Regions from separate parts of the Pseudomonas sp. LBUM1663 genome, predicted to be linked through region 1. Evidence: riboswitches for the same ligand, from Rfam matches in the RefSeq annotation. Region 1 holds a riboswitch; the other holds the start of a gene.
The links. Region 1 has a riboswitch for cobalamin ahead of cobW (cobalamin biosynthesis protein CobW). Riboswitches for the same ligand answer to the same signal wherever they lie in the genome.
Positions count from the first base shown of each region.

Region 2: linked by a shared signal. The riboswitch ahead of cobO (cob(I)yrinic acid a,c-diamide adenosyltransferase) and the one ahead of cobW (cobalamin biosynthesis protein CobW) in region 1 are both predicted to bind cobalamin.

Region 1 is NZ_CP166792.1:3,520,907-3,527,495, forward strand. Features, by position in the region: gene cobN (cobaltochelatase subunit CobN) at 1-3,369, opposite strand, end outside; gene cobW (cobalamin biosynthesis protein CobW) at 3,373-4,434, opposite strand; cobalamin riboswitch at 4,531-4,745, opposite strand; cobalamin riboswitch at 4,974-5,201, shown strand; gene ACA075_RS16005 (CbtB domain-containing protein) at 5,320-5,511, shown strand; gene ACA075_RS16010 (CbtA family protein) at 5,523-6,227, shown strand; gene ACA075_RS16015 (cobalamin biosynthesis protein) at 6,224-6,589, shown strand, end outside.
Region 2 is NZ_CP166792.1:1,894,005-1,900,593, reverse strand. Features, by position in the region: gene ACA075_RS08560 (cobyric acid synthase) at 1-419, opposite strand, end outside; gene cobD (threonine-phosphate decarboxylase CobD) at 416-1,408, opposite strand; gene cbiB (adenosylcobinamide-phosphate synthase CbiB) at 1,401-2,309, opposite strand; gene bluB (5,6-dimethylbenzimidazole synthase) at 2,306-2,956, opposite strand; gene ACA075_RS08540 (cobyrinic acid a,c-diamide synthase CobB) at 2,953-4,278, opposite strand; gene cobO (cob(I)yrinic acid a,c-diamide adenosyltransferase) at 4,289-4,900, opposite strand; cobalamin riboswitch at 4,982-5,212, opposite strand; gene ACA075_RS08530 (hypothetical protein) at 5,368-5,952, shown strand; gene ACA075_RS08525 (PQQ-dependent sugar dehydrogenase) at 6,020-6,589, shown strand, end outside.

The DNA of each region.
Region 1 (6,589 bases):
GTCCTGGTTTTGCAACACGGCCTGCACCTGACTCAGACGCTGGGCGAATTGTTCGCGGGCGGCGGTGCCTTCATCGGACCCGCCGTAAGCGTAGCCGCCCCAGTTCAGGTAAACCTCGGCCAGGTCTTCGCGGCTTTGCCACAGACGGCCGTCGATGGCGCCCTGCACGCCTGCGCCATAAGCACCGGGTTTCGCCCCGAAGATGCGCCAACCGGCCTGACGCCTGGCCGCGTCTTCATCCAGGCCTGATTGCATCAGCGCTTCACGTTCGGCGCGCACTTTGGCAGCCAATGGGTTGAGGTCGTCTGGCTCGTCCAGCGCGGCGACCGCTTGCACGGCGGCGTCGAACAGGCGGATCAGGTTGGCGAAGGCATCACGGAAGAATCCGGACACACGCAAGGTCACATCCACCCGCGGACGGTCGAGCAAGCTCAGCGGCAGGATTTCAAAATCGTCGACCCGCTGACTGCCGGTGGCCCAGACCGGGCGCACGCCCATCAGCGCCATGGCCTGGGCGATGTCGTCGCCGCCGGTGCGCATGGTCGCGGTGCCCCAGACGGACAGACCGAGCTGACGCAGGTGATCGCCATGGTCTTGCAGATGCCGTTCGAGAATAAGGTTGGCCGACTGGAAACCGATGCGCCACGCGGTGGTGGTCGGCAGGTTGCGTACGTCCACCGAATAGAAATTGCGCCCGGTCGGCAGCACGTCCAGACGACCGCGACTCGGTGCGCCGCTGGGGCCGGCCGGGACGAAACGACCGCCCAGGGCGTCGAGCAGGCCACGCATTTCTGCGGGGCCGCAGGCGTCCAGGCGCGGGGCGACGACTTCGCGCAGGCTCTCAAGGATGGCGCTAACTTCAGTCCACATAAAACCCTGTGGGAGCGGGCTTGCCCGCGAAAGCGGAGTGTCAGGCGACAATGAGTTATCAGATACACCGCGTTCGCGGGCAAGCCCGCTCCCACAGGGATTGTGGTTGGCTTGAGATGGGTTCAGTTTCAGCGAGATCAACTGGGCGGCGAAAAGCTCCAGCCGTTCGCGGGTATCGCCAGCCGTGCGCCACACTTCATCAGTAACGCTCAGCAGCTCTACGGGCCGCGGACCGGTCCACGGCTCAGCCAACGCACAATCCAGCGGATCAAACCCCAATTCGAACGCCCTGGCCAACGCCCGCAGCAGACTCGATTGCGCACCCCGTCCATCGCCACGAGGAATGCGCAACAACGCCAACAACGTGTCGACGCGCAAGCGCCCGGTCGGCGACTCGCCAAAGATGTGCAGCCCATCGCGGATCTGCGACTCTTTCAAGTCGCACAGGTACGTGTCCAGCCGCGGCAACCAGATCGCCGCATCAGCGTCGCTGTTGAGCTTGTCGTCCAGTTGCAGTTCTCGGTCGATGTGCGTGTCGCGCACCAGTTGCAGGATGTCGCGCTGCAACTCTCGGGCGCGGCGCGGATCGAGCAATTGCGCTTCGTAATACTCGTCGGCCAACAACTCGAGGTTGCGCAGCGGACCGTAGGTTTCGGCGCGAGTCAGCGGCGGCATCAGGTGGTCGATGATCACCGCTTGGGTGCGACGCTTGGCCTGGGCGCCTTCGCCCGGGTCGTTGACGATGAATGGATAAATGTTCGGCAGCGGCCCGAGCAGCGCGTCCGGCCAGCAATTTTCCGACAGCCCGACGCCCTTGCCCGGCAGCCATTCGAGGTTGCCGTGCTTGCCGACGTGAATCACGCCGTGGGCGCCATAGGTGTTGCGCAGCCAGAAGTAGAACGCCAGGTAGCCGTGGGGCGGCACCAGGTCCGGGTCGTGATACACCGCACTCGGATCGACCTGATACCCCCGCGCTGGCTGAATCCCGACGAAGGTGAGGCCAAAGCGCAACCCGGCGATCATCATACGTCCGTCACGGCACATCGGATCGCTTTCGGGCGTGCCCCAACGCTCCAGCACCGCTTGCTGATTGGCTTCGGGCAATCGGTTGAACATCTGCCGATAGTCGTCCATCGCCATACTTTGCGCGCAGGGACGCTGATCAATGGTGTCGAGGTCGTTGCTGACACCGCCGAGCAACTGTTGAATCAACGCAGTGCCGCTGTCCGGCAACTCGGCGGGCAACGGATAACCTTCTGTGTACAGCGCCCGCAGGATGTTCAGCGCGGCGGCCGGGGTGTCGAGGCCCACGCCATTGCCAATGCGCCCATCGCGGGTCGGGTAGTTGGCGAGGATTAGCGCGATGCGTTTTTCGCTATTCGGCACTCGCGCCAGGTCGATCCAGCGCCGTGCCAGTTCGGCGACGAAATCCATGCGCTCCGGTTGCGCCCGATAGCACACCACGTCCGACTGACTGCGCTCGCTGCGCCAGGCCAGGTCCTTGAAGCTGATCGGCCGGCTGATGATCCGTCCGTCCAGTTCCGGCAGCGCGATGTGCATCGCCAGATCACGCGGGCCGAGGCCCTGTTCACTGGCAAGCCAGCCCGGCTCGTTGTCCTGGGCGCAGATCGCCTGGATCACCGGAATGTTGCGTCGAAACGGCCGCAGATGCGGCGCTTCGGGGCTGGATTGAGCGAAACCTGTGGTGTTGAGGATCACCCCAGCCTCGACTTCGTCCAGCAGGTCCTCGACCACCGTCAGGCAGCCGGGTTCTTTCAGACTGGCCACAGCAATCGGCAACGGGTTCAAACCCGCCGCCTGCAAACGCTGGCAGAAAACATCGATGAACGCGGTGTTCGCCGCCTGCAAATGCGAGCGATAGAACAGCACCGCCGCCACCGGTTGACCGGCCTGCCAATCGGCTTGCCAATCGTGAAGGTCTGCGGGGCTCTTTTGCGGGTGGTAAATCGCCGTGCGCGGCAGGGTTTGCGGCTCGGCCCAAGCGTAATCGCGATCCAGCCAGCGATTGGCCAGGCAGCGGAAAAAATCCAGGGCATTGGCCATGCCGCCCTGACGCAAAAACTGCCAGAGCCGGTCGCGGTCGTCGGCGGCCACGGTGCTCAGGTCGCTGAGTTCCGGGTCCGGGCGGTCATCGCCGGGCACCAGAATCAGCTGAACACCGCGCTGGGACAGCTCCACCAGACGCTCGACCCCGTAACGCCAATAGGCGATGCCGCCGTGCAACGAAATCAGAATGACCTTGGCATGGTGCAACACTTCGTCGACATACAGGTCGACCGACGCGTGATTCTGCACCTGCATCGGGTTAGCCAGGCGCACGCTCGGGTAATCGTCCGGTAACTGCTGCGCCGCTTCGGCGAGCAGCGCCAGACTGGAGTCGCCGCTGCACAGGATCACCAGCTCGGCGGGGGTTTGTCCAAGGTCGGCGATGTTGTCATCCGACACGAAACCGCCGGGCTGGGTCCTGAGCAGGTGCATGGTTTAAACGCTGAGCGCGGCGCGCAGTTGCGCTTCAAGCAGCGTGGCGTCCAGCTCCTGGCCGATCAGCACCAGACGCGTGGTGCGCGCTTCATCGGCGCCCCACTGACGGTCGAAATGCTTGTCGAAACGCGTGCCCACGCCCTGGATCAGCAGGCGCATCGGTTTGTTCGGAATCGCGGCGAAACCTTTGACCCGCAGGATGCCGTGCTGGACCACCAGTTGGGTCAGCGCATCCAGCAGCAGGCTTTCGTCGGCTTGCGGCAGCTCAATGGAGATCGAATCGAAGGCGTCATGGTCATGATCGTCTTCACCTTCATGATGGTGATCGTGGTGGCTGTGACGGCTGTCGATGTGTTCTTCGGAACCGGCACCGAGGCCGATCAGCACGTCCAGTGGCACGCGGCCGCTGCTGGCTTCGATGACTTTGACCGCTGGCGGCAGCTCTTCGGCGACTTCCAGGCGCACGCGAGCCAGGTCTTCAGGGCTGATCAGGTCGGCCTTGTTGAGGATCACCAGGTCGGCGCTGGCCAGTTGATCGGCGAACAGTTCGTGCAGCGGCGATTCGTGGTCCAGGTTCGGATCGAGTTTGCGCTGGGCGTCGACTTGATCCGGGAATGCGGCGAAGGTGCCGGCGGCCACGGCCGGGCTGTCGACCACGGTGATGACCGCGTCAACGGTGCAGGCGCTGCGGATTTCCGGCCACTGGAAGGCTTGAACCAACGGCTTTGGCAGGGCCAGACCCGAAGTTTCGATGAGGATGTGGTCGAGGTCGCCGCGACGGGCGACGAGTTCGCGCATCACCGGGAAGAATTCTTCCTGGACGGTGCAGCACAGGCAGCCGTTGGCCAGTTCGTAGACGCGGCCGTTGGCTTCTTCTTCCGTGCAACCGATGGAACACTGCTTGAGGATTTCGCCGTCGATGCCCAGCTCGCCGAACTCGTTGACGATCACCGCAATGCGGCGGCCCTGAGCGTTGTCGAGCATGTGCCGCAGCAAGGTGGTTTTGCCCGAGCCGAGGAAACCGGTAACGATGGTGACGGGGAGTTTGGCCAGTGTTTTCATCGGATGCCCTTTGGCAAGGTGGCGGGCATACGGGACGACGACCGCAACGATGATTGCGCGGAAGATTTCGCCACCGGATCACCCCGCCCGGTTGTAGTGAGAATTCGTTTCGAGGCAGGTCTCCTGGCTGACGGTGTGCCGGGCGCTTTGGCCTGGCATTCGCTGCGCCTTCCCGCGAGCCTGTCGGACAGGGTTTGCAGTGGCGTGGCAGCGAACATCACCGTTCACAGTTGCGGGGGCAGCCGCGGCATTGACCGCGTTCCCTTCTTAGCTTCGGCACATGCCGAAGAACCTCGAAAGCGCAAGGCTACGCATGGTGTGGAGGCGGGTCAATGTCTCGTGAGACCTCACGCCCCATTGTGGCGAGGGAGCTTGCTCCCGTTCGGCGGCGAAGCCGTCGCAATACCTGCTTGAGAGGTACGCCTGAAGGAATGCCGGGGGCCGCTTCGCACCCCAGCGGGAGCAAGCGCCCTCGCCACAGGTATTGGGTACCGACTGAGAATCCATGCCAATTGACGCCAAACCCCCGCCCATGCTCTCCTACACGCCTTGTTACGGGTGCCCTTCACAGGGTGAAACGGGAAACCGGTGAATCATGTGCTTTACTCAAAGCCATGTCAGTCCGGTGCTGCCCCCGCAACGGTAAGCGAGCGAAGCGTCAGATCCACTGTGCCAGCAGTTCGGCATGGGAAGGTGATGCTTGCAGGTTCAGGCGAAAGCCAGCGCCCCTCGTGAGCCCGGAGACCGGCCCGCAACACAAAGTGACCCTTACGTCACTGAATAACAAACCCGCGGTGGGCGGGCGCTGTTTGAACCTCTGCGCGCCCGACTCGCAGGGGTCTTCATGCGCTCTATTCACCCGCTGACAGACCAGAGGGATGCGCCATGTCGATCATCAGCAGTACCGACCACAACTCCGCCAGCTCCGCCACAACCCTGAGCCAACGTCTGATCGCCGCCATGTGCGCGTCGATCCTTGGCGCGTGCCTCGTGTATTTCGCCGGTTTCTCGCACATCGAAGCGGTGCACAATGCCGCGCACGATACCCGTCACAGCTCCGCCTTCCCGTGCCATTGAGACCTGCCGACATGATCAAGCGAATTGCGCATACCGCAGGTTTCACCGGACTGCTGGCCGCCCTGCTGCTGACCCTGCTGCAAAGTTTCTGGGTCTCGCCGCTGATTCTGCAGGCCGAAACCTACGAAAAATCCGGGCCGGCCGCTGTTGAAGTTCACGAACACGCCGCCGGTGTCGCCGCTCACAGTCACGACGCTGAAGCCTGGGAACCGGAAGACGGTTGGCAGCGCGTGCTGTCGACCACGGGCGGCAACCTGGTAGTCGCCGTCGGTTTCGCCCTGATGCTCGCCGGTCTCTACACCTTGCGTGCACCGACCAAAACCTCTCAGGGCTTGCTTTGGGGCCTGGCCGGTTACGCGACGTTCGTGCTGGCGCCGACCCTCGGCCTGCCGCCTGAACTGCCGGGCACTGCCGCGGCGGATCTGGCCCAACGGCAACTCTGGTGGATCGGTACGGCCGCCTCCACCGCCGTCGGCATTGCGTTGATCGTGTTCAGCCGCCACTGGCTGATGAAGATTCTCGGCGTAGCGATTCTCGCTGTTCCGCACGTGATCGGCGCGCCGCAACCGGAAGTGCACTCGATGCTGGCTCCGGAAGCGCTGGAAGCGCAGTTCAAAATCGCGTCGCAGCTGACCAATGTCGCGTTCTGGCTGGCCTTGGGCCTGATCAGCGCCTGGTTGTTCCGCCGCAAAAGCGATGGCCAATACCACGCATGATTGATACCCGCGCAGCGCCGACTTTAGTCGTCGGCCTGGGCTGCCAGCGCGGCTGCCCCGCCAGCACGCTGCGGGCGTTGATCGATCAGGCATTGCAGGCTCATCAAATCGAACTTCACCAGATCAAGGCCCTGGCCAGCATCGACTTGAAGCGTAATGAGCCTGGCCTGATCGAACTCGCCGAACAACTCGCGTTGCCGCTGATGTATTTCAGCCGTGAGCAATTGGAAGGTTATAAACCGCAACTCAGCCATCATTCGGACATCGCGTTCGAACGCACTGGCTGCTACGGCGTGGCGGAAAGTGCCGCCCTGGCCCTGGCCGAACACCTGGCCCAGGCACCGGCGAAACTGCTGATTTCG
Region 2 (6,589 bases), 1.6 Mb from region 1:
TTGATCTCGGCCGGCGAGCCTGCGCCTTCAACCATGACCACCGGATACGCCGCGCTCAATCGTTCATGGGAGGCCAGCACCGCTTGCATGGCGATGGCTTTGTAGTCGTGATAGGCGACCGCGTTCATGGTCGTGACCGCGCGACCATGAATGATGACTTGGGCGCCGGTGTCGCTGTTGGGTTTGAGCAGCACCGGATTCATGTCGGTGTGCGGTTCTAGGTTGGCCGCCTGGGCCTGCACCGCCTGGGCGCGGCCGATCTCGCCACCGTCGGCGGTCACGGCACTGTTAAGGGCCATGTTCTGCGGTTTGAACGGCACGACGCGCACACCCTGACGCGTGACCCAGCGGCACAACGCCGTCACCAGCGTGCTTTTACCGGCGTCGGAAGTGGTGCCCTGCACCATCAACGTTGTCATTGGTTGTCCTTTACGAAGGCTTGAAGCGCTTGCTCAAGACGCCGCCAATCGGCTTCATCCGCCGGCAAGCCGAAACGCACGCTGCTGTTGTGGCTGAACAACCGCAGCAAGATGCCGCGCCGAGCCATGAATTCGTGAAGCGCTTCGGCATGCTCGGTCATCAGCCATTGAAACAAGGCGCAACCACCCTGCGGCTGCAAACCATACTGCCCAAGCAAAAGCGCCAGGCGTTTGCTGGCCTCTTCGCTGCGCACGCGCTGCCTTGCGTGGCCTTCTGTGTCCAGCAAACAGGCTTGACCCAACACGCGTGTCGGCCCACTGACCGCCCACGGGCCCACCTGCTCGGCGAGCAGTTTGAGCAGCTTGCGCTCAGCCAGCACAAAGCCCAATCGCACACCCGCCAGGCCAAAAAACTTGCCGAAGGAACGCAGCACGATCAGGCCGACCTGATGGGCAAACGGCGCCAGGCTTGACGTCGGCGTGTTGTCCATGAACGCTTCGTCCACCACCAACCAGCCACCGCGTGAGGCCAGTCGGGCATGCCAGTCGAGCAAGCGACTCGGGCTCAAGCTCAGGCCCGTCGGGTTGTTCGGGTTGACCACCACCAGCACGTCGAGGCTGTCGATATAGAAGTCGACTTCCTGCTCCAGCACCTCACGCACGATGTAACCATTGCTGCGCCATGCGTGCGCGTGTTCGGCGTAACACGGCGACAGCACGCCGACCTTACCGGCCCGACGCAAACGCGGCAGCAACTGGATGGCCATTTGCGAACCGGCCACCGGCAGCACCTGTCCGGTGCCGTAAAAATCGCAAGCGGCCTGCTCCAGACCGTCATCGGTTTCCGGCAAGCGCGCCCAGGCGCGCGACGGAATGTCCGGGATCGGGAATGGCCACGGCGCGAGGCCGCTGGACAGGTCCAGCCAGTCAGCTTCAGCAATGCCGTATTCGAGCGCTGCCTTGCGCAAGCGACCACCGTGCTCAAGCATAGAATTCAGCTCCCACGCAGAGAATCAGCAGCCATAACCATACCCCGCGCTGAACCAATTGCCAGCCACGGTCGATGGAATCGGCATCCGCCGGCACGCCTTCGCCCAGTTGCGGACGCTGATGCAGTTCACCGTGATAGATCGCCGCCCCGCCCAACTCGACGCCGAGCGCACCGGCGCCGGCCGCCATGACGGGCCCGGCGTTGGGGCTGTCCCAGGTCGGGCCCTGGGTGCGCCAGCATTTCAACGCCAGTCGGGTTTTGCCCAGCAGCGCGTAGGTCAACGCCACCAGACGCGCAGGAATGTAGTTGAGGACGTCGTCGATCTTCGCCGCCGCCCAACCGAAACGTTCGAAGCGTTCGTTGCGATACCCCCACATGGCATCAAGGGTGTTGCTCAAGCGATAGAGCACCACGCCGGGCGCGCCGGCCACGGCAAACCAGAACAGTGCGGCGAATACCGCGTCGCTGCCGTTCTCCAGGACTGATTCGGTGGCGGCGCGGGCCACTTCGGTTTTATCCAGTTCGGCGGTCTGACGGCTGACCAAATAACCCACGCGCTTGCGGGCTTCGTCCAGATCATCGCTGCGCAAAGCCTTGGCCACCGGCTCGACGTGCTCACCGAGGCTACGCATGCCGAGGGCGCAATAGAGTGCGAGAATCTCGACAATCCAGCCAACATAGGGCGCCCAGGAAAACGCCGTGGCGAGCAAGGTCAGCGGCACGACCGCGATCACCCACGCGGTGACGCCATGGCTGCGCCAGCCACGTCCCTCACCGTTGAAACGTTGCTCGATGCGGTCTGCAAAACGGCCGAACGCCACCAGCGGATGCCAGCGTTTGGGTTCACCCAGCAGCGCGTCCAGCGCAACCGCGGCGACACTCAATAACGCCACACTCATTGACTCACTCCCCAATAATTTTCATACAGCAACTCACTGAGCGGACGCGCCTGCGCCCACCCTTCGAGTACCAGCATCGGCGCCGGATAGAATTCCTTGACCGGGCCGAGGCAAAGAACCGCCAACGGCTTCGCCCCGGGCGGCAAACCCAACAGGTCCGCCAGCGCTTGCGGCTCGAACAGCGACACCCAGCCCATGCCCAGACCTTCGGCGCGGGAGGCCAGCCAGAGGTTCTGGATCGCGCAGGACAACGAGGCCATGTCCATTTCCGGCAAGGTGCGACGACCGAAGATGTGGCGCTCACGATCGTCCATCAGCGCGGCGACCAACACCTCGGCGCAGTCATTGATGCCTTCGACCTTGAGCTTCATGAATTCGTCGGTGCGCTCGCCGAGGGCTTCGGCGGTGCGGATGCGTTCTTCTTCCACCAACTGCTGGATCTTGCCGCGCAGGACCCGGTCGCTGATGCGGATGAACCGCCAGGGCTGCATCAGGCCGACGCTGGGGGCCTGATGGGCGGCTTCGAGCAGGCGTCGTAACAACGACGGCTCGACCGTGCCGCCGCTGAAGTGGCGCATGTCGCGACGTTCGGCGATGGCCCGGTAGACCGCTTCGCGTTCGGCTTCGGAGAATGCGTTGTCGGTCATGGCCTGCTCGCGAAGGCGCCCTCACGGTCAGGCGCAAAAAGTGCAGCGACTGCGGTGGGATTGGACGGAAAATAAAAGTGCACATACGAGGCCGTCATCCGCCCCGCACGATAAACCGCCTCCGCCCCACGCCCGCCATTTGGACTGAGTCCACGGGCAATCGGATCAAGTTCGGTGCTGGTCAACGAATGGTGATAGGTGTGGCCACGCAACGACCCTTCCGGCAACTCAACCGCTTGCAACGCCAACGCGGCCAGACGCTTTTGCATCACCGCATCACCTTTGAGCAAGCCCACCAGTTCGGCGCGAGTGCCTTCGACATCGGTCAACGAATCGAGCAGATACAACATCCCGCCACACTCGGCCAGCAACGGTTTGCCGGTAGCATGATGGGCGCGGATCGCGTCGAGCATCGAGGTGTTCTGCGACAGCGCCACATGGTGCAGTTCCGGATAACCGCCCGGCAGATAAAGGCTGTCAGCTTCCGGCAAATCAGCATCGCGGATCGGCGAGAAGAACAGCAATTCGGCGCCCATGGCCCGCAGCAAATCCAGGCTCGCGCCGTAGGTGAAGGCGAACGCTTCATCACGGGCTACGGCGATCCGCACACCGGCCAGCAAAGGCTCGGCGACGATTATTTCAGGCGCCGCAAATTCCACGGGCGGCGGCAGCGCCACATCGCAACTGCTGGCCAGTGATTCGGCCGCTGCATCGAGGCGCAGGTCGAGATCGTTCAACTCGCTGGCCTGGACCAGACCGAGATGCCGACTCGGCAATTCGATCCCGGTTTCCCGCGACAAGGCGCCGTACCAGCGCAAGCCTTCAGTCAGGCTGCCTTCGAGCAATTGCGCATGACGCAGCGTGCCCACGCGGTTGGCCAATACACCGGCAAACGGCAAGTCCGGCTGATACTTCGCCAGCCCCAACGCCAGCGCACCGAAGGTCTGCGCCATCGCCGTGCCATCGATCACGCCGAGCACCGGCACACCGAAGTGCCGCGCCAGGTCAGCGCTGGACGGCGTGCCGTCGAACAAGCCCATGACGCCTTCGATGAGGATCAGGTCGGCTTCCCCGGCCGCTTCCCACAACAGACGACGACTTTCCTGCTCGCCGACCATCCACATGTCCAATTGATACACCGGCGCACCGCTGGCGCGCTCGAGAATCATCGGGTCGAGAAAGTCCGGGCCGCATTTGAACACGCGCACTTTGCGCCCCTGATTGCGGTGCAAACGAGCCAGCGCGGCGGTGACGGTGGTCTTGCCCTGACCGGAGGCCGGCGCGGCAATCAATACCGCTGGGCATTGACGATGGCTATTCATAAAGCGCAGCTCACAACTCGACGCCTTTTTGCGCTTTGATCCCCGCCTGGAACGCGTGCTTGATCACGCCCATTTCGGTGACCGTGTCGGCCAGCTCGATCATCTCCGGCTTGGCGCCGCGACCGGTGACCACCACGTGTTGCATCGGCGGACGCGCCTGCAAATCACTGAGTACCTGATCGAGGTCGAGGTAGCCGTGCTTGAGGGCGATGTTCAACTCATCCAGCACCACCAGACCGATCGACGGGTCACGCAACAGCTCCTGGGACACCGTCCACGCGGCCTCGGCAGCGGCGATGTCACGCTGACGGTCCTGGGTTTCCCAGGTGAAGCCCTCGCCCATCACATGAAAACGCACCTGCTCCGGAAAGCGCCGGAAGAACAGCTCTTCGCCAGTGCTGTTACGGCCCTTGATGAACTGCACCACGCCGCATTGCATGCCGTGGCCCATGGACCGGGCGAGCATGCCAAAGGCCGAGCTGCTCTTACCTTTGCCATTGCCAGTCAGCACCAGCAGCAGGCCGCACTCATTCGGCGAGTTGGCGATGCGTTCGTCGATGACGGCTTTTTTGCGCTGCATGCGCGCCAGGTGGCGTTCGTCACGATCAGGGGAATCAGTCATGGGGGAGCTCTCCGTTGAGGCTGGATAACGGCGGGCAGGCACAAGAATAGACGGCAAGAAGCCTGGCATCGCCCACCGTGATGCCGTTGGATGAATCAGGCCGGTCTCCGGGCTCATGAGCGGCTCGCGCCGGACTGCGCGCCTTCCCATGTCAGTCGACACAGTGGCTCAAGACGCAGTCTTTACTCATTTACCGTTGCGGGGGCAGCGCCGGGATCGTGACGTTTCGTCGCTTGGTGATAGTCACTCACCGGCTTCCCTGTTTCACTCTGTCGGCCACCGCCACAGAGCACCTGAAACAAGCCGCGAAGGTTAGAGGGTTGGGGGTGGAGCGTCAATTGAAGACAAAGCGCGCGCGAGCGATATACTGCCGCCGATCAATTACCTGACACCAATCTTGCACCACACTGTCAGCAGTGATATCAAAGCGCCACAAACCCAACAACACAATTACAAGGGTGAGCAACATGCAAGGCATGATTATCAGCAATCCGAAGCTGGAATTCCTGCGACCGGTGCTGGAACGCTGGTTTGACTGTATCGACCGCTACAACACGGTGCGCGGCGATAACGACACGCCTTACTGGCACGACGAAAAAGCCAACCTCGGCCTGCTCTCTGCAGCAGCCTGGATGGCGGAAATGGTCACACTGCAACAAACACCGACGCGCAAACAGAACGAAGAAGGGGAACGCAACGGCCGCGCCGATCTGTATATCGCCACCCCCGAACAACGCGCCTACCTTCAGACTACTCAACGCTGGCCGCGGGTCAATAGCCTGAACCTGACTCAAGCGCTGCAGGACATCACCAGCAACGCCAAGCGCATCAGCTACGCCAGCGACCTGAGACTCGGCTGCCTGTTCGTTGCGCCTCAAAAGGCACAGCAGAGCGCGACACCGGAAGAACTCCAGGACATGGTCGACGACCTGCAAAAGGAACACAGCTGCGCCGTGGCCTGGTATTTCCCATACGCCTACCGCAAGTTGCGCAACGAAGCGGGCAACTATCACCCCGGCATCGCCGTGCTGCTCAAGGAAGCCCGCGGCTGACTGGTTGAACCATCGCGTGCTTAAGCTTCTCTATGATTAAGACAATGCACTCATAGGGAAGTCCAGCATGCACAAGCCCCAGCTCGTTCTCGTCATCGCGCTCGCCGGAGGGCTCGCCGCTTGTGGTGAAACCTCCAGCCTGCAAGTCTCCGACGGCACCGGCCCGTCACCCAAGCTGCCCGAACCGAACAAGACCCTGATCCCGACGGTGAACATCGCCCCGGCGATCGGCTGGCCGGATGGCGCGAAACCCACCGCTGCGGCGGGCACTCAAGTGGCGGCATTTGCCGAAGGGCTCGATCACCCGCGCTGGCTCTACGTGCTGCCCAACGGCGATGTGCTGGTAGCCGAAACCAACGCGCCACCGAAACCCGATGACGGCAAAGGCGTTAAAGGCTGGGTCATGAAGAAAGTCATGGGCCGTGCCGGCGCCGCCGTTCCCAGCCCGAATCGCATCACGTTGCTGCGGGACAAGGACCACGACGGCATCGCCGAAACCCGCACGGTGTTCCTGGAAAACCTCAATTCGCCGTTCGGCATGACCCTGGTCGGCAATGACCTGTACGTTGCCGACACCGACCGCTTGCTGCGCTTTCACTATGAAAATGGCGACACCGCGATCAAGTCGCAGCCGATA